One region of the Saccharothrix saharensis genome, then DNA from elsewhere that is predicted to be linked to it. Evidence: riboswitches for the same ligand, from Rfam matches in the RefSeq annotation. Region 1 holds a riboswitch; the other holds the start of a gene.

What was found. Region 1 has a riboswitch for thiamine pyrophosphate ahead of thiO (glycine oxidase ThiO). Riboswitches for the same ligand answer to the same signal wherever they lie in the genome.
Region 2: another riboswitch for thiamine pyrophosphate. It lies ahead of FHX81_RS37970 (ABC transporter substrate-binding protein); the one in region 1 lies ahead of thiO (glycine oxidase ThiO).

The regions. Positions count from the first base shown of each region.
Region 1 covers NZ_VFPP01000001.1:4,377,968-4,387,196, reverse strand. The annotation lists gene FHX81_RS19095 (GntR family transcriptional regulator) at 29-787, shown strand; gene FHX81_RS19090 (MFS transporter) at 1,245-2,693, shown strand; gene FHX81_RS19085 (threonine ammonia-lyase) at 2,695-3,618, opposite strand; gene FHX81_RS19080 (S1 family peptidase) at 4,149-5,312, shown strand; gene FHX81_RS19075 (dioxygenase family protein) at 5,408-6,163, opposite strand; gene thiE (thiamine phosphate synthase) at 6,163-6,822, opposite strand; TPP riboswitch at 6,867-6,978, shown strand; gene thiO (glycine oxidase ThiO) at 6,964-7,971, shown strand; gene thiS (sulfur carrier protein ThiS) at 7,968-8,168, shown strand; gene thiG (thiazole synthase) at 8,170-8,925, shown strand; gene FHX81_RS19050 (MarR family winged helix-turn-helix transcriptional regulator) at 8,984-9,229, shown strand, end outside.
Region 2 covers NZ_VFPP01000001.1:8,358,331-8,367,559, forward strand. The annotation lists gene FHX81_RS37940 (isochorismatase family protein) at 11-664, shown strand; gene FHX81_RS37945 (anthranilate synthase family protein) at 661-2,535, shown strand; gene FHX81_RS37950 (FAD-dependent monooxygenase) at 2,537-3,772, shown strand; gene FHX81_RS37955 (DegT/DnrJ/EryC1/StrS family aminotransferase) at 3,800-4,909, shown strand; gene FHX81_RS37960 (class I SAM-dependent methyltransferase) at 4,955-5,704, opposite strand; gene FHX81_RS37965 (serine hydrolase) at 5,748-6,623, opposite strand; TPP riboswitch at 6,903-7,016, shown strand; gene FHX81_RS37970 (ABC transporter substrate-binding protein) at 7,009-8,046, shown strand; gene FHX81_RS37975 (ABC transporter permease) at 8,043-8,831, shown strand; gene FHX81_RS37980 (ABC transporter ATP-binding protein) at 8,824-9,229, shown strand, end outside.

The DNA.
Region 1 (9,229 bases):
TCGGCTGGCAAGGGGCGAGGAGGAAGGCATGCTCGAGACGAGCCCTGCGACTGGCGTGGACGCCAGGACTCGCGCGCAGCGCGAGCCGAAGTACTGGGGACTCAAGCGGCACCTGCTCGACCTGCTGCGCGCGTTGCCGCCCGGATCGCCGATCCCGACGGAGCGCTCGCTGGCGGCGGAGTTCGACGTGTCGCGCACGACGGTGCGGCAAGCGCTTGCCGAACTGACCGTGGAGGGTCGGTTGCTGCGCGTGCAGGGCAAGGGCACGTTCGCGGCGGAACCCAAGGTGGCGCAACGGCTCCAGCTGTCGTCGTACACAGAGGACATGAAGGCGCAGGGCAGGCTGCCGTCGTCGCGGTTGATCGAGGCGTCGGAGATGCCCGCGGAGGCCGAGCTGGCCCGGCTGCTGGGCGTGCGGGCGGGCGCGAAGGTGCTGCGCCTGCACCGGCTGCGGCTGGCCGACGGCGAGCCGATGGCGATCGAGACCACGCACCTGGCCCTGGGCCGGTTCCGCGGCCTGCGGCGCTACCTCGCGCCGGGCGCGTCGCTGTACCAGGTGCTGCGGGAGCGGTTCGGCGTCGAGATGGGACACGCCGAGGAGACGATCGAGACGGCGCTGGCGTCGCCGGAGGAGGCCGAGCTGCTGGGCGCGGACATCGGCCTGCCGATGCTGCTGCTGTCGCGGCACTCGTTCGACACGGAGGGCAACCCGGTGGAGTGGGTGCGCTCGGTGTACCGGGGCGACCGCTACAAGTTCGTGGCCACCCTGAACCGCCCCGCCGACTAGTCGCACGACGTCACCCGGCCCGACCCGCGAACGGGTCGGGTGGCGGCCGGGTCGGGAGACCGGCACCGGCTCCGGTCGGCGCGATCACCGATCGCCGGTGGGTCACGTCACCGGCGTCAGCAGCGGATCGGGTCGGGAACCGGGTCGAGGCACGGTCCGGCGTGGCACCGATTGCGCCTCGTCGCCCTGCCCCGGCGATCACGCGCCGGCCGCGGTGCCCGACGCCCCAGCCCGCTGACCAGCGCACTCCGCTCCGCCGGGGCCTTGCCGCACTCTGCCGCGCCTGGCCGCTCCTCGTCGCACCCCACCGACCTTCGCCGACCTCCACCGACCTTCGCAGTGCTTAGCCGGCGTCCCCCGCCCGGGGGGACCCCTGTTCTTGATACTGCCGGCTCCGACCGACGGTTCGCGGCCCGATCACGCCGCCTGTGGACAACCCGGGGCGCAGAATGAGTCGGTGACCGAGACAGTGGTGTGGGGCACCGGGCGGGCCAGGGCCGTGTTGGCGACGACGATCCTCGGCTCGGGCATGGCGATGCTCGACAGCACGATCGTCAACGTCGCCCTGCCCCGCATCGGCGCGGAACTCGGCGCGTCCGTCGCCGGCCTCCAGTGGATCCTCGACGGCTACCTGCTCGCCCTGGCGTCGCTGATCCTCATCGCCGGCTCCCTGGGCGACCGCTACGGCCGCCGGCGGGTCTTCACCTTCGGCGTGCTCTGGTTCGGCGCGGCGTCCTTGCTGTGCGGGGTGGCGCCGACCACCGAACTGCTGGTCGTCGCACGCGTGCTGCAAGGCGTGGGCGGCGCGCTGCTCACGCCCGGATCGCTGGCCATCCTGCAGTCGGTGTTCGTCCGCGCCGACCGGGGACGGGCGATCGGCGCGTGGTCCGGGCTGTCCGGCGTGGCCACGGCGATCGGGCCGCTGCTGGGCGGGCTGCTCGTGCAGGCCTGGTCGTGGCGGCTGGCGTTCCTGATCAACCTGCCGGTCGCGGCGGCGTGCGTGTGGCTGGCCCGCCGCTACGTGCCCGAGTCCCGTGACGACGCCCTCACCGGCCGGCCGAACGTCGGCGAGTCGGTCGTCGGCGCGGTCGGCCTCGCGGGCGTCACGGGCGCGCTGGTCGAAGCGCCGGTCCGGGGCGCGGACGCCCTCGTCGTCACGGCGGGCCTGATCGGCGTGGCCGGCCTGGTGGTGTTCGTGGTGCTGCAACGCCGGGGCAGCGACCCGCTGGTGCCGCCGCAACTGTTCGCCAACCGGACGTTCGTGCTGTCCAACGCCCTGACGTTCCTGGTCTACGCGGCCCTGGGCGGGGTGATGGTGCTGATGGTGCTGCAGCTCCAGGTGTCGCTGCACTACTCGCCCACGGCGTCCGGCCTGGCCGGCGTGCCCATCACGCTGATCATGCTGGCGCTGTCGGCGCGGTCCGGCAGCCTGGCGCAGCGCTTCGGGCCGCGCGCCCAGCTCGTCGGGGGACCGGTCCTGATCGGTGTCGGCATGCTGCTGCTGCGCCGGGTCGAGCCGGGCGCCGGCTACTGGACCGACGTCCTGCCCGGCCTGCTGGTGTTCGGTTTCGGCCTGGCGGCGGTGGTGGCGCCGGTGACGGCGACCGTGCTGGCCGCCGCGCCCGACCGGTACGCGGGGGTCGCCTCGGGCGTGAACAACGCCGTCGCCCGCACCGGCAGCCTGCTCGCGGTGGCCGTGCTGCCCGCGGTGGCGGGGCTGACCGGCGCGCAGTACGCCGACCCGGCCGCGCTCACCGAGGGCTGGCGGACGGCCCTGCTGGTGTGCGCGGTCGCGTCGATCGTCGGCGGGCTGCTGGCCCTCGGCACGGACAACCGCGTGCTCAAACCGGCGCCCGAGTGCCACAGCTGCGGCGTCGACGCCCCGCCCGCGCGCCTGCCCGACTGACTCACAGGTACCGGGCGAACACCTCCGGGTCGACGTTCCCGCCGGACAGCACGGCGACGGTCGGGCCGGCGGACGGTCGCGCGAGGTGGGCGGCGACGGTGACCGCGCCGCTGGGCTCCACGACGAGCCGCGCCCGCCGCGCCAGCACGCCCACCGCCGCGCCGATCTGCTCCTCGGACACCGTCACGATGTCGTCCACGTAAGCGCGCATGTGCTCGAACGTCAGCTCGGACGGCTCGGCGCGCAGGCCGTCGGCGATCGTGCGGGCCCGGTCGTCGGCGGGCCACCGGACCAGCGCGCCGACCCGCAGCGACTCGGCCGCGTCACCCGCGAGCTCCGGCTCCACGCCGATCACCCGCGTGGCCGGGCTGAGCGCCTTCACCGCCGCCGCCACCCCGGAGACCAGCCCGCCGCCGCTGACCGGCACCAGCACCTCGGCCACGTCCGGCAGCTCGGCCACCACCTCCAGCCCGACCGTGCCCTGACCGGCGATGACGTCCGGGTGGTCGAACGGCGGGATCAGCGTCGCGCCCCGTTCGGCGACCAGCTCGGCGGCCCGCGACTCGCGCCGCGCCATGGGCACCTGCACGACCTCCGCGCCGTGCGAGAGGGTCGCGTCGACCTTGACCCGGGGCGTGGTGTCGGGCACGACGATCGCCGCGGGCACGCCGAACAGCTTCGCCGCGTACGCGACGGCCTGCGCGTGGTTGCCGCTGGAGTAGGCGACGACGCCCCGCGCCCGCACGTCCTCGGGCAGCCGCGCCAGCGCGTTGTAGGCGCCGCGGATCTTGAACGCGCCGACGGGCTGCAGGCTCTCCGGCTTGAGCCACAACCCGTCGTCGAACCGCAGCAGGGGAGTGCGGACCGCCGCGCCCACGATGCGGTCGGCGGCGGCCCGGATGTCGGAGATCGTGACGAGTCCCATGCGTCGATCCTCACCCCTGCGGCGGTGTCGCGACTACACGGGTGGTTACCGGAACTCCTCCTGCCTCACCCGCCCGGGCCAACAACATTCACACGTCCGTGGCTTGCTTCACCGAATCGCTTACATCTGGCAAAACCGCCCGAATCGGTGATCGAATCACTACCTTGAGTGAGAGTTAACTGTCAAACGCTACACAGCGCAGTCATATAGGCGTGTCCTGTGACACACTTCGCCCTCAGATGGCTCGGACCGTAACAGGTTACGGAGTCATAACGTCGCTCGAACGGGCGAGTACTGGCCGGTAGGGACCGGGGAGGAGTGCCATGCGAGACGCGCGAGAGCGGTTGTCGCGGTGCGCCTCACTGGGCGCTGCGGCGGATTCGCGGGCCCGAGCGACGACCCGGGCGAGAAGTAAGAGGGTGGGGCGACCCCTGCCGCCGCCCCACCACCCGTCCCCCTAGAGCCCCCGAGAGCGGTCCCTGCAACCAGGCTCTCGGGTTCCCTGCACCCGAAGATGAGGGAGACGCCTAATGAACCGCACGAGTGCGGTCCGCCACGCGACGGCCGTCCTGCTTGCCGTCGGCGCGGCTACAGCTCTCAGCGTACCGGCCATCGCGGCGCCTGCCGCGCCCCAGGGCGCGAGCCCGGCCGACACGGAGAGCTACCCCGCCGAGTTGCTCCAAGCGGTGCAACGCGACCTGGGCCTGAACGCCGAACAGATCACCGCCCGTTTGGCGAGCGACGCCCGCGCGGGTGAGGTCGAGTCCGCGGTGCGGTCCGCGGTCGGCAGCGCCTACGCGGGGTCGTGGATCAACCAGGCGACCGGCAAGCTGGTCGTCGCCGTGGCCGACCCGGCGAAGGCGGGCGCGGCGAAGGCCGCGGGCGCCGACGCCAAGTACGTGGCCTTCTCCCACCAGCAGCTCAGCGGCGCGAAGTCGTCGATCGACACGCTGGCGGCGCCGAAGTCGATCACCGGCTGGCGGGTCGACGAGCAGACGAACTCGGTCGTGGTCGAGGTCAACCGCTCGCAGCGCGACGCGGCGGCGGAGTCGTTCCTGGCGGCGGCCAAGTCGGTCAGCCCGGCGGTGCGGGTGGTCGAGGTCGACCAGAGCCCGACGACCCTCTACGACACGCGCGGCGGCGACGCCTACTACATCGGCAGCGGCCGGTGCTCGGTCGGCTTCGCGGTCAGCGGCGGTTTCGTCACCGCGGGTCACTGCGGGCGCGTGGGCAACGCGACGACCGGCTTCAACCGCGTCTCGCAGGGTTCCTTCGCGGGCTCGTCCTTCCCCGGCAACGACTACGCCTGGGTGCGGACGAACTCCAACTGGACCTCGCGGCCGTGGGTCAACCGCTACAACGGCTCCAACGTCACCGTGACCGGCTCCACCTCGGCGGCGGTCGGCGCGGCGATCTGCCGCTCCGGCTCGACCACCGGCTGGCGCTGCGGCACCGTCCAGGCGAAGAACTCGACGGTGAACTACCCGCAGGGCACGGTGTCCGGCCTGACCCGCACCAACGCCTGCGCGGAGCCCGGTGACTCGGGCGGCTCGTGGGTCGCGGGCTCCGGCTACAGCCAGGCCCAGGGCGTGACCTCCGGCGGTTCGGGCAACTGCTCCTCCGGCGGCACGACCTACTTCCAGCCGGTCGGCGAGATCCTGTCGGCTTACGGGTTGAGCCTGACCCGCGGCTGACCTGGAGCGCGGTCGGTTGCCCCTGCGGGCCGCGCACCGCTTCGAGAACGCCCCCGGGCCGTCGGTCCGGGGGCGTTCCTCGTGCCGGAGGTGTGTCAGGCGAACTGCACGGACCGCTTGGACAGCCCGTACCAGAAGCCCTCGACGGTGGTCGTGGCCTCCTGCGCGGCGCTCGCGCCCAGTGACACGAACAGCGGCGCGAAGTGCTCGGTGCGCGGGTGCGCGACGCCCGCGGCGGGTGCCTTGCGCTCGAAGTCCAGCACCGCGTCCACGTCGCCGGCGGCCAGCGCCCGGCCCGCCCAGTCGTCGAACTCGGCCGACCACGACGGCGGCGCGCAGTCCGGGCCGACGGACATGTCCACGCAGCTCAGGTTGTGCGTCATGAACCCGCTGCCGACGATCAGCACGCCCTGCTCGCGCAGCGGCGCGAGCCGCCGGCCCACGTCGAACAGCTCGCGCGGGTCGAGGCTGGGCATCGACATCTGCAGCACCGGCACGTCCGCCTCGGGGAACATCTCCTTCAGCGGCACGTACGCGCCGTGGTCGAGCCCGCGCGCCTCGTCGCGCGCCACCGGCCGGCCGACCAGCCCCGCGACCTCGCGGGCCAGTTCCGGCGCGCCCGGCGCGTCGTAGGTCACCTCGTAGTACCGCCGGGGGAAGCCCCGGAAGTCGTAGGTGAGCGGCACGGTCGTGGTCGCGCCCAGGGTGAGCGGGTCGTTCTCCCAGTGCGCCGAGACGACCAGGATCGACCCGGGGCGCGGCAGCGTCGCGGACCACGACCTGAGCTCGCCGGTCCACCGTTCGTCGTCGGCCAGCGGGGGAGCCCCGTGGCCCAGGTACAGCACGGGCATCACGCCGACGACTGTACGCCCTTTAGTTGAAGTTTCAACCATGCTGCGGCGGCGTGCGGGTCCTCGGCCTCCGTGATGGCGCGCACCACCACGACCCGCTCCGCGCCCGCGGCCAGCACCTCCGGCAGCCGCTCGGCGTCGATGCCGCCGATGGCGAACCACGGCCGGTCGGTCGTGCCCGCCGTGGCGCGCACCAGGTCCAGCCCCGGCGCGGGACGGCCCGGCTTCGTCGGCGTCGGCCAGCACGGGCCAGTGCAGAAGTAGTCCACGCCCGGCTCGACGGCCGCCGCACGCGCCTGCCCGACGTCGTGCGTCGACCGGCCGATCGCCACGTCCTCGCCGACGACCCGGCGGGCCGACGGCACCGGCAGGTCGTCCTGGCCCAGGTGCAGCACGTCCGCGTCCACGGCCAGCGCCACGTCCGCGCGGTCGTTCACCGCGAGCAGCGCGCCGTGCCGCGCGCACGCCTCCGCGAGCACCTCCAGCGCGGCGATCTCCTGCCTGGCCTCCAAGCCCTTGTCCCGCAACTGCACGACGTCCACCCCGCCCGCGAGCGCGGCGTCCGCGAACTCGGCGAGGTCGGGCCGCGCCGGCGTGCAGAGGTAGAGCCGTGCGTCGGCGAGCCGCCGCCTGATCCGCGTTCCGTCGAGTCCTGGCACGGGCGGCACGGTAACCGGCGGGCCGTCGCGTGCGCTACGGTGGAGAAGGTCCGCACGGGAGCCTGGAGGACACCGGGCTGAGAGGGAGCGTGGTCCGCTCCGACCGTCGAACCTGATCCGGGTCATGCCGGCGCAGGGAGCGTGAGTGCCTTGGCAATGCGAGTGACCGTCCTCGGCGGTGGCGTCATCGGCCTGTCCGCGGCCTGGTACGCCGCCCGCGCCGGGTACGCCGTGCGGGTCGTCGACCGCGGGTCGCCGCACGGCGGTTCGTGGGTCGCGGGCGGCATGCTCGCGCCGATCACCGAGGCGTGGCCGGGTGACGAGGACGTGCTGGCGCTCGGCGTCGAGTCGTTGCAGCTGTGGCCCGGGTTCGCGCGCTCGCTCGGCGTGGAGCTCACCCCGGCGGGCACGTTGGCGGTGGCGGTCGACCGGGCCGACGTCGAGGTGCTGGACCAGCTGCGCGCCTACCTGGAGCGGATGGGCCGGTCGGCGTCGAAGGTGACGGGCCGCGAGCTGCGGGCGCTGGAACCCGGTCTCGGGTCGGTCCGGAGTGGACTGTCCGTGCCGGGCGACGTGGCCGTGGACAACCGGGCGCTGCTGCGCGCCCTGCGGGAGGCCTGCGCCGCCGACGGCGTCGTCTTCGCCGACGAAGCGGACGAGGACCGGGACGTGACGGTGATCGCGGCCGGCGCGTGGAGCCGCGACCTGCACCCGTCGCTGCGGGACGTGATCCGGCCGGTGAAGGGCGAGATCCTGCGCCTGTCGGCCCGGCCGGGCGCGTTGCCGCCGCCCCGGCACACGATCCGCGCGCAGGTGTCCGGCCGCCCCGTCTACCTGGTGCCGCGCGAGGGCGGGTTCGTGCTCGGCGCGACCCAGTACGAGGCCGGGTTCGACGGCGACGTCACCGTCGGCGGCGTGCGGGACCTGCTGCGCGACGCCGAGGTGGTGTGGCCGGGCATCGCCGAGTACGCGCTGACCGAGGCCGCCGCCGGGTTCCGCGCGGGCAGCCCCGACAACGCGCCGGTCGTGAAGTGGCTCGAACCCGGCGTGCTGGCCGCCACCGGCCACCACCGCAACGGCCTGCTGCTCGCGCCCGTCACGGCGCGGCGGGTGCTCGACCTGCTCGGCGAAGGAGGGAACAACCGGTGAAGGCGAAGGTCAACGGTCTGGAGCGGGAACTGGCCGACGGGTCCACCGTCGCCGCCGTGCTCGCGCTGCTCGACGCGCCGCCCCGGGGTGTCGCGGTCGCGCTGGACGGCGAGGTCGTGCCGCGCGCGGCGTGGGCGACGACCGTCGTGCCGGACGGGGCCGCGGTCGAGGTGCTGACCGCCGTGCAGGGAGGGTGACGTGGACGACCCGTTGGTGATCGCGGGCCGCGAGTTCGGCTCGCGGCTGGTCATGGGCACCGGAGGCGCGGCGAACCTGTCGGTGCTGGAACGCGCGCTGGTGGCGTCCGGCACGGAGCTGACCACGGTCGCGATGCGGCGGCTGGACGCGTCCGGCGGCGGCGTGCTCGACCTGCTGGGGCGGCTGGGCGTGTCGGCGCTGCCCAACACGGCCGGCTGCCGCACCGCCGCCGAAGCGGTGCTGACGGCCCGGTTGGCGCGCGAGGCGCTGGAGACGGACTGGGTGAAGCTGGAGGTCGTCGCCGACGACCAGACCCTGCTGCCCGACCCGGTGGAACTGCTGGACGCGGCCGAGAAGCTGGTCGACGACGGGTTCGTGGTGCTGCCCTACACCAACGACGACCCGGTGCTGGCGCTGCGGCTGGAACAGGTCGGCTGCGCCGCCGTGATGCCGCTCGGTTCGCCGATCGGGACGGGGCTGGGCATCCGCAACCCGCACAACATCGAGCTGATCGTGTCGCGCGCCTCCGTGCCGGTGATCCTGGACGCGGGCGTGGGCACGGCGTCGGACGCGGCGCTGGCGATGGAGCTCGGCTGTTCGGCCGTGCTGCTGGCGACCGCCGTGACCAGGGCGCAGGACCCCGAGCGGATGGCGGCGGCGATGCGGGCGGGCGTGGAGGCCGGCCGGCTGGCCCGGTTGGCGGGGCGGATCCCGAAGCGTTTCTGGGCGCACGCGTCGAGTCCGGCAGTGGGGTGATTGCCGGGCACGGCATGATGGACGCTCGCCCGTGTCCGTCTGCCCGAGGAGGAGTGCCGTGACGGCCGACCAGGTCGAGGACGCCACCGCCCGGCTGTACCTCGCGATCGGCAGGCTTTCCCGGCTGCTGCGGCGCACCGGCTCGCCCGGTCTCGGGCCGGGCGCGGTGTCGGCGCTGGCCACGTTGGCGCGGTGCGGCCCGATGAGGCTGGGTGACCTGGCCGCCAAGGAAGGCGTCGCGCCGCCGACGTTGTCGCGGATCGTGGCGGCGCTGGTGGAGGCCCGGTACGTGCGGCGGGAACCG
Region 2 (9,229 bases), 4.0 Mb from region 1:
TAGGACGATCATGCCCATCCCACCCATCCAGCCCTACCCGATGCCCACCGAGGAGTCGTTGCCCGCCAACGCCGCGGACTGGCGGATCGACCCGCGCCGGGTCGTGCTCCTCGTGCACGACATGCAGAAGTACTTCGTGGAGCCGTTCCCGGAGTCGCGGTCGCCGCGGACCGAGCTGGTGGCCAACACCGCCGCGGTGCGCGAGCGCTGCGCCGCGCTGGGCGTGCCCGTGGCCTACACGGCGCAACCGGGTGACATGTCGCCGGCCCGGCGCGGGCTGCTGCGGGACTTCTGGGGACCCGGGATGACCGCCGGGCCCGAGCACCGCGAGATCGTCGCGCCGCTCGCGCCCCGGCCCGGCGACTGGCGGCTCACCAAGTGGCGCTACAGCGCGTTCCACCGCACCGAGCTGCTGGAGCTGATGACCGCGGCGGGCCGCGACCAGCTGCTCTGCTGCGGGGTCTACGCCCACGTCGGCATCCTCTCCACGATGGTCGACGCGCTGGCCAACGACATCCAGGCGTTCCTGGTGGCCGACGCGGTCGCGGACTTCGACGCCGACTTCCACCGGCGGACCGTCGAGTACGCGGCGGCCCGGTGCGCCGTCGTCACGACGACCCGCGACGTGCTGGCCCGGCTCCCGGTCGCGGAGCCGGTCCGATGACCGCCGCGGCCGCGGTGCTCGCCCGGGTGCTGGGCCCCAACCCGCCGCCGTTCGCCCTGCTCTACCGCCGCGAGGCCGACGACGAGCGGGTGGACGTGCTGGTGGGCGACGTCGAGGTGGTGGACACGCTCGCCGAGCTGCCCGTCCCGCGGACCCCGGCGCCCGGCGCGGGCCACGACCTGCTCGTCCTGGTGCCCTTCCGACAGGTCGCGGAACGCGGCTTCGCCCACCACGACGACGGCTGCCCGCTCGTCGCGCTGCGGGTGCGCGAGCAGGCCGTGATCGGCGTCGAAGAACTGCTGGAGAGCCTGCCCAACCAGCCCATCGACCTGCGCAACCGGCGGTTCGAGCCGGACGACGACGTCTACGCCCGGCAGGTGGCCGACGTGGTGGAGCACGAGATCGGCCGGGGCGAGGGCGCGAACTTCGTGATCCGCCGGTCCTTCGTGGCCGACCTGGACGATCCCACGCCCGCGGCGGCGCTGGCGTTCTTCCGCCGCCTGCTGGCGGGGGAGGAGGGCACCTACTGGACGTTCATCGTGCACACCGGGACGTCCACCCTGGTCGGCGCGAGCCCCGAGCGGCACGTCTCGCTGAACGCCGGCGTGGCGTCGATGAGCCCGATCAGCGGCACCTACCGCTACCCGCCGACCGGCCCCGAGCTGTCCGGGCTGATCGGCTTCCTCGCCGACGAGAAGGAGACCGACGAGCTCTACATGGTGGTGGACGAGGAGCTGAAGATGATGTGCCGGGTCTGCGACGGCGAATGCCGCGTGGACGGGCCGCGACTGCGCGAGATGGCGCGGCTGGCCCACACCGAGTACCTCATCACCGGGCGATGCACGCGCGACGTGCGGGACGTGCTGCGTGAGACGATGTTCGCCCCGACCGTCACCGGCTCGCCGATCGAGAACGCCTGCCGGGTGATCGCCCGGCACGAGACCGGCGGCCGCGGCTACTACAGCGGCGTGGTCGCGCTGATCGGGCGGGACGGCGACGGCGGGCGCGCGCTCGACTCGGCGATCCTGATCCGCACCGCGGAGATCAGCGGGGGCGGGCTGCGCATCGGCGTCGGAGCGACGCTGGTGCGCCACTCCGACCCGCTCTCGGAGGTGGCCGAGACCGCGGCCAAGGCCTCCGCGCTGCTGGCCGCGATCGGCGCGGACGGGCGGCTGGGCGCGCACCCCGAGGTGGTCGACGCCCTGGAGCGGCGCAACACCCCGCTGGCCGGGTTCTGGCTGGACGAGGGCGCGAACGACCGGCCCGTCGAGGAACTGCTGGGCAGGCGGGTGCTGCTGGTCGACGCCGAGGACACGTTCACCGCCATGCTGGAGAGCCAGTTGCGCAGCCTCGGCCTCCTGGTGCACCTCGTCCGCTACGACGAGCCGGTGCGCCCGCACGACTACGACCTCGTCGTGCTCGGACCGGGTCCGGGCGACCCGAACGCGGACGACGACCCCAGGGTGGCCGCGTTGCGCCGGCTGGTCCGCCGGCTGCTCGACGAGGGACGGCCGCTGCTCGCGGTGTGCCTGTCGCACCAGGTGCTCTCCCGGGAGCTCGGGCTGGCGGTGCGCCGCCGGGCCACGCCGAACCAGGGCGTGCGCCGCACCGTCGACCTGTTCGGCGAGCGGGTCGACGTCGGGTTCTACAACAGCTTCGCCGCCCACAGCCCGCACGACGTCCACGAGGCGCCCGGCGGGGTGCGGGTCGAGGTCAGCCGGGACGCGGGTGGCGAGGTGCACGCGCTGCGCGGTCCCGGGTTCCGGTCGGTGCAGTTCCACGCGGAGTCGGTGATCAGCCGCGACGGCCTCGACGTGCTGCGCGGGCTGGTCCGCGACCTGCTCGCACGGCGTTCGGTGGTGGTCCGCTGAGATGGGAGCGACGATCGGGATGGACATCGTGGTGGTAGGCGGCGGCATCGGCGGCTTGGCCGCCGCGCTGTCCGCGGCCAGGGCGGGGCACCGGGCGACCGTGCTGGAGCGTGCGCCCTCGTTCCAGGAGCTCGGCGCGGGGATCCAGCTCGCGCCCAACGCGTTCCACGCGCTCGACGCGCTCGGCGTCGGGGTCGAGGTGCGCCGCCGTGCCGTGTTCACCGAGGAGCTGCGCCTCATGGACGGCGTGAGCGGCGACGTGGCGGTGAGCCTGCCCCTCACCGGGGCTTACCGCAAGCGGTTCGGCAACCCCTACGCGGTCGTGCACCGCGGCGACCTGTTCCAGCCGCTGCTGCAGGCGTGCCGGCAGCACCCCGGCGTCGACCTGCTCGCCGACCACGCCGTGGTGGGCTACGAGCAGGACGCCGACGGGGTGCGGGCGGTGCTCGCCGACGGCCGCCAGGTGGCCGGTGACCTGCTGATCGGCGCGGACGGCATCCGCTCCGCGGTGCGCGGTCAGCTCGTCGGCGACGGGCCGCCCCGGGTCTCCGGGCACACGATCTACCGCTGCGTGGTCCCGATGGGCGAGGTGCCCGAGGACCTGCGCGCCAACCGGGTCACGTTGTGGGCCGGGCCGAAGTGGCACTTCGTGCACTACCCGATCGCCCGCGGCGAGCTGCTCAACCTGGCCGCCACGGTCGACGACGGCGCGAGCCGGGCGGTGGTCGGCGACCCGGTGCCCACCGACCGCGTCCGCAACCTGTTCCACCGGCTGCCCCCGGTCGCGCGGCGGCTGCTGCACCTCGGCCGCGACTGGCGGACCTGGGTGCTGTGCGACCGGGGCCGGCTGGACCGGTGGGTCGACGGCCGCGTCGCCCTGCTCGGCGACGCCGCCCACCCGATGCTCCAGTACGCCGCGCAGGGCGCCTGCATGGCGCTGGAGGACGCCGTGGTGCTCGGCCGGGTGCTGGGCGAGCACGCGGCCGAAGTCACCACGACGTTGGAGCGCTACAACGACGTGCGTCGCGAACGTGCCGCGTTCGCGCAGCACGTGTCCACCGAGATCGGCACGCAGCTGTACCACGTGGCGGGAGAGGAGGCGCGGCAGCGCAACGAGATGCTGCGGGCGCTCTCCCCGTCCGACCTGCTCGACCGGGTCGCGCCGCTGCACGGCTCCCGCGGCTTCGGGCTGCCCGCGGCCACCCGCCCCGTCGACCTCGCCGACGCCGGCCACTAGATCCAACACGAGAGGCGAACCTGTCAGATGACGACTGCTGTGTGGGACTACCTTCCCGAGTACGAGGCCGAGCGCGCGGACATCCTCGACGCCGTCGACACCGTGTTCCGGTCCGGCCGGCTGGTGCTCGGCGACAGCGTGCAGGGCTTCGAGCGCGAGTACGCCGAACGGCACGGGCTGCGGCACTGTGTGAGCTGCGACAACGGCACCAACGCGCTCGTGCTGGGGCTGCGCGCGCTCGGTGTGGGCCGCGGTGACGAGGTGATCACCGTGTCCAACACCGCCGCGCCCACCGTCGTGGCCATCGACCAGGTCGGCGCGACGCCGGTCTTCGTCGACATCCGCGCCGAGGACTACCTGATGAACACCGACCTGGTCGCCGCCGCCATCACCGAGCGGACCAAGTGCCTGCTGCCGGTGCACCTGTACGGCCAGTGCGTGGACATGGCGCCGTTGACCGCCCTGGCGGCCGAGCACGGCCTGGTGGTGCTGGAGGACTGCGCGCAGTCGCACGGCGCGACCCACCACGGCCGGATCGCCGGGACCATGGGCGACGCGGCGGCGTTCTCGTTCTACCCGACCAAGGTCCTCGGCGCCTACGGCGACGGCGGCGCCGTGGTCACCGACCAGGACGAGGTCGCGGAGTCGCTGCGCCGGCTGCGCTACTACGGCATGGAGAAGCAGTACTACGTGACGTCCACGCCGGGCCACAACAGCCGCTTGGACGAGGTGCACGCGGAGATCCTGCGCCGCAAGCTGCGCCGGTTCGACGACTACCTCGCCGGCCGCCGCCGGGTCGCCGCCCGCTACGCCGAGCGGCTGTCGGACACCGACCTCGTGCTGCCCGCGATCACCGCGGGCAACGACCACGTGTACTACCTCTACGTGGTCCGCCACCCGCGGCGGGACGAGATCATCGAGCGGCTGCGCGGCTACGGCATCGAGCTGAACGTGAGCTACCGCTGGCCCGTGCACACGATGTCCGGCTTCGCGCACCTCGGGTACCAGGCGGGCGACCTGCCGGTGACCGAGCGGCTGGCGGACGAGATCTTCTCGCTGCCGATGTACCCGTCGCTGCCGGAAGACCTGCAGGACAAGGTGATCGACGCGCTCATCGAGGTGCTGGCGACGCTGTGAGGCCGAGCGGTGGGCGGACCGGCGCGCGTGCCCCGGTCCGCCCGCCTACTCCGCGTGCAGGACGAAGAACAGGAAGCTCGGGAACGTGTCGAGGAGGTGGAACTCCTCCCCGAACAGCTCCCGCGCCTCGGGCACGGGCCGGGGTTCGTGGACGACCGAGATCCGGAAGCCCGCCGCGGTGAACGCGTCGGTCATCGCGTGCAGCGGCCGGTCCCAGAAGGTCAGCTCGGCGGTCTGGCCGCCCATGGTCCACTCCTCCACCCGGTCGGCCGTGGCGAAGTAGTCCGGCCGCGGCCCGGTCATGCGCCGGATGACGTTGATCAGGGTGGGGTGGTTGACCGAGGCGATCAGCCGCCCGCCGGGCTTGAGCACGCGGTGCAGCTCGGCCAGCGGAGGACCCCAGTCCCGCAGGTAGTGCAGGACCAGGGACGCCATGACGTCGTCGAACTCGTCGTCGGGGTAGGGCAGCGGGCCGGCCAGGTCGACCACGCGCAGGTCCGCGTCGGGGCCGAGCCGGCGCCGGGCCTGCGCCAGCATCCCGGCGCTGCCGTCGAAGCCGCTCACCGCGGCGCCCCGCTCGCGCAGCGCCGCGAACAGGGGCCCGGAACCGCACCCGGCGTCCAGGACCCGCCGGCCGGCCACGTCACCGGCCAGCGCGAGGGCCGCGGGCCGTTCGTAATAGGCGTTGATGATGCTGGTCTCGTTCTCGGCCGTGTACCCCTCGGCCAGGCTGTCGTAATCGCCGGCTCGCGACGGAATGGCGACCAGGGCGTCTTCCTCGGCTGCGTGGGACATGAGTCCCATCGTGGCACGGCGCGCGCCGGCGATTACGACCGGATCAGCGGAAATAGCCGTCGAACATGATCCGGCTGATTTCGGTGGTCGTTTCCATACCGACGTCGTAACCGTTGTCGACGACCTGGGTGTTGTTCATGACGGCGAGCGTGTAGCGCTCGTCGGGGCCGACGAAGCCCACCGAGTTCATCAGCCACGAACCGTCGTCGTTGTCGTCGGACCAGCCGTTCTTGTTGCCCGGTCGGGCCGCGGCGCCCGCGCCCCACACGCCCCACTGCTGGTTGGCGTCGACCGCGCGCATCTCGTTGACGATGTAGTCGCGGTGCCGGGCCGGCAGCCTGGTCAGCACGTAGTTGACCAGCCGGTCCAGGTCGTCGGCCGTGGTGAGGATCCAGCCCCAGTGGTGCGGGTGCTCGTCGGTGAACCGCATGTCGGTCATGCCGTAGGACGGGAAGCGGGCGGCGAACTCCTGCTCGCCGCCGTAGCGGGTCCACAGCGTGTGCGCCGCGGCGTCGTCGCTGGAGTTCAGCATGCGGTGCATGAGGTCGCGGTCTTCCGCGGTCAACGTGACGGTGCCCGCGTCGTCGCGCAGCAGGAGGTCCACGACCATGGCGAGCTTGGGCGTGGAGCAGGCCCAGATGAGCACGTCCGAGTGGGTGTTGCGCCAGACCGCGCCGGTCTTGCGGTCGCGCACCACGATCCCGGCGAACCCGGGGCGGCTCTCGGCGTAGGCGTTCGCCCGGCGGATCCGGTGGAGCAGCGTCCAGTCGAAGTGGCCCGGGACGGTGATCGGGTTGGCGTGGTCGACGGCGCCGGCGGCGACCGGGGGCGCGGCGTTGGCCGCCGGGGCGACCAGCGGCGTGGCGAAGGTGGCCGCGAGCAGTGCGACGGCGACCATTCGTCGGGTGATCGGGATCATGTCGACGGAAGTTAGCAGGACGCCACTCACATCGACCACGAATTGCCGGTGACCATCCTCATGATGACGAAGCACGATCGTGGACAACCTTTTCGGCGCGGTTCTCCCAAGTGCGCGGACATCGTTTTCCTCGTCCCGCCGGCGGGAACCGGCGCGTCGGTCGAGCCGCCGGTCGGGACCAGGGGCACGGGAACGCCGGCTCGCGGTGCGGCACCCCGAACGGGTGGGGCGCGCCACGGGTGGGCCGGTGTCGACGCCCGGCCGCACCGCGTAGGGTGGGGCCATCCCCGCGGGAGCCCTGCGCGTCCGGGCTGAGAGGACGGCACGATCGGCCGTCGACCGTTCGCACCTGACCCGGTTCGTACCGGCGTAGGGAGGATTTTGCATGCGCACGTTCACCAGGTTCGGCGTCACCGCCGTGGTCGCGCTGGTCGCCGTCGCCCTGACGGCCTGCGGCAGCGACGGCGGGGGCGCGCAGGGCGGGGAGAACCGCCCGAAGGTCCGCCTCGCGCTGGACTGGACGCCCAACGTCAACCACACCGGCATCTTCATCGCCCAGAAGCAGGGGTGGTTCGAGGAGGCCGGGCTGGACGTGGAGCTGCTGCCCTACAACAACACCTCGCCGGACACGCTGGTCTCCTCCGGCGCGGCCGACTTCGGCATCAGCTTCCAGGACTCGTTCAGCTTCTCGAAGGCGTCCGGCGCGGACATCACGTCGGTGATGGCGATCGTGCAGCACTGGGCCACCGCGATCGCGGTCCGCGGTGACCGCACCGACATCAAGACCCCCGCCGACCTCGACGGCAAGACCTACGGCGGCTTCGGCGCGGCCTACGAAGAGCCGAAGATGCGAGAGGTCATCAAGAACGCGGGCGGCAAGGGCGAGTTCGAGACCATCGTGCTGGGCACCGCCGCCTACGAGGCCGTCTACGCGGGCGAAGCGGACTTCACCGAGCCGTTCCTGAACGTCGAGGGCGTGCAGGCCGACCTGCGCGGCACGCCGTTCAAGACCTTCTCCTACACCGACTTCGGCTTCCCCGACTCCTACAACGTGATCCTGGTCGGCAAGACGCCGTGGCTGGCCGAGAACAGCGACACGGCCAAGAAGTTCGTCCAGGCCGTGCAGCGCGGCTACCAGTTCGCCGCCGAGGACCCGGCACGCGGCGCGGCGCTGCTCGCGGAGGCCGATCCGGCCGCGTTCGGCGAGCAGGAGATGGTGTCGCGCGGCGTGAAGATGATGGCCGAGGAGTACCTGCTCGACGCCAACGGCGTGGTGGGGCCGCAGACGGCCGAGATCTGGACGGGCCTGTCCGGCTTCCTCTACGACTCCGGCGTCCTGGCCGGGCCGGACGGCTCGCCGCTGACCGAGCGGCCGGACTTCTCGACCTGGTTCACCAACGACTACCTGGCGCCCTCACCGTGATCGCACCCGCGCGCGGGAGGGCCCGGCGCACGCTGACCGCGGTCCTCCCGCCGCTGGTGCTCGTGGTGGTCGGCCTCGTCGTCTGGCAGTGGGCGGTGACGTCCACCGGCGTCCGGCCGCAGGTGCTGCCCTCGCCGCTGCGCGTGCTGGAGCAGGGGTGGCGCAACCGCGAGCTGATCTGGACCCACACGGTGCCGACGCTGCAGGTGACGGCCATCGGGTTCGCCTGCTCGCTGGCGCTGAGCTGGGCGCTGGCCATCGCGGTGGACTTCTCCCGGTGGCTGCGCCGCGCCCTCACCCCGTTGCTGGTGGCGTCGCAGACGATCCCGATCATCGTCATCGCGCCGCTGCTCATCATCTGGTTCGGCTTCGGGTTGCTGCCCAAGGTGGTGGTGATCGCGCTGGTGACGTTCTTCCCGATCGCGATCGGCCTGATCGAGGGCTTCGCCGCCACCGACCGCAAGGCGACCGACCTGCTGCGCAGCATGGGCGCCTCGCGCTGGCAGCGGTTCCGGTACGTGCGGCTGCCGGGCGCGCTGCCGTCGTTCTTCACGGCGTTGCGCATCGGCATCACCTACGCGGTGACCGGGGCGGTGTTCGCCGAGTACGCGGGTGCCAAGGAGGGGTTGGGCATCTTCATGAGCCTGCAGAAGAACTCCTTCCGCACCGACCTGGTGCTGGCGGCGGTGGTGGTCACCGCGCTGCTGTCGATCGGTTTGTTCGGGCTGACCCACCTCGTCGAGCGGCTGGTCATCCCGTGGCACGTGAAGAGGCGTCGTGGGTGAGGTCAAGCTCTCGGTCGAGGACCTGCACAAGTCGTTCCGGACCGACGCGGGCGTGCTGCCGGTGCTCGACGGCGTCCGCTTCGACATCGCGCCGGGCGAGTTCGTCTCGGTGATCGGGCCGAGCGGCTGCGGCAAGTCCACGCTGTTCAACGTCATCGCCGGGCTGGAGCGGCCGGACGCGGGCCGGGTGGTCGTGGACGGGCGCGACACCACCGGGCGCAGCGACCCGTTCGCCTACATGCCGCAGCAGGACCTGCTGTTCCCCTGGCGGACCGTGCTGGACAACACCACGTTGGGGCTGGAGGTCGCGGGCGTGCCCCGGCGGGTCGCGCGGGAACGGGCCCGCGCGTTGTTCGGGCCGTTCGGCCTGGCCGGGTTCGAGTCGGCGCACCCGCAGG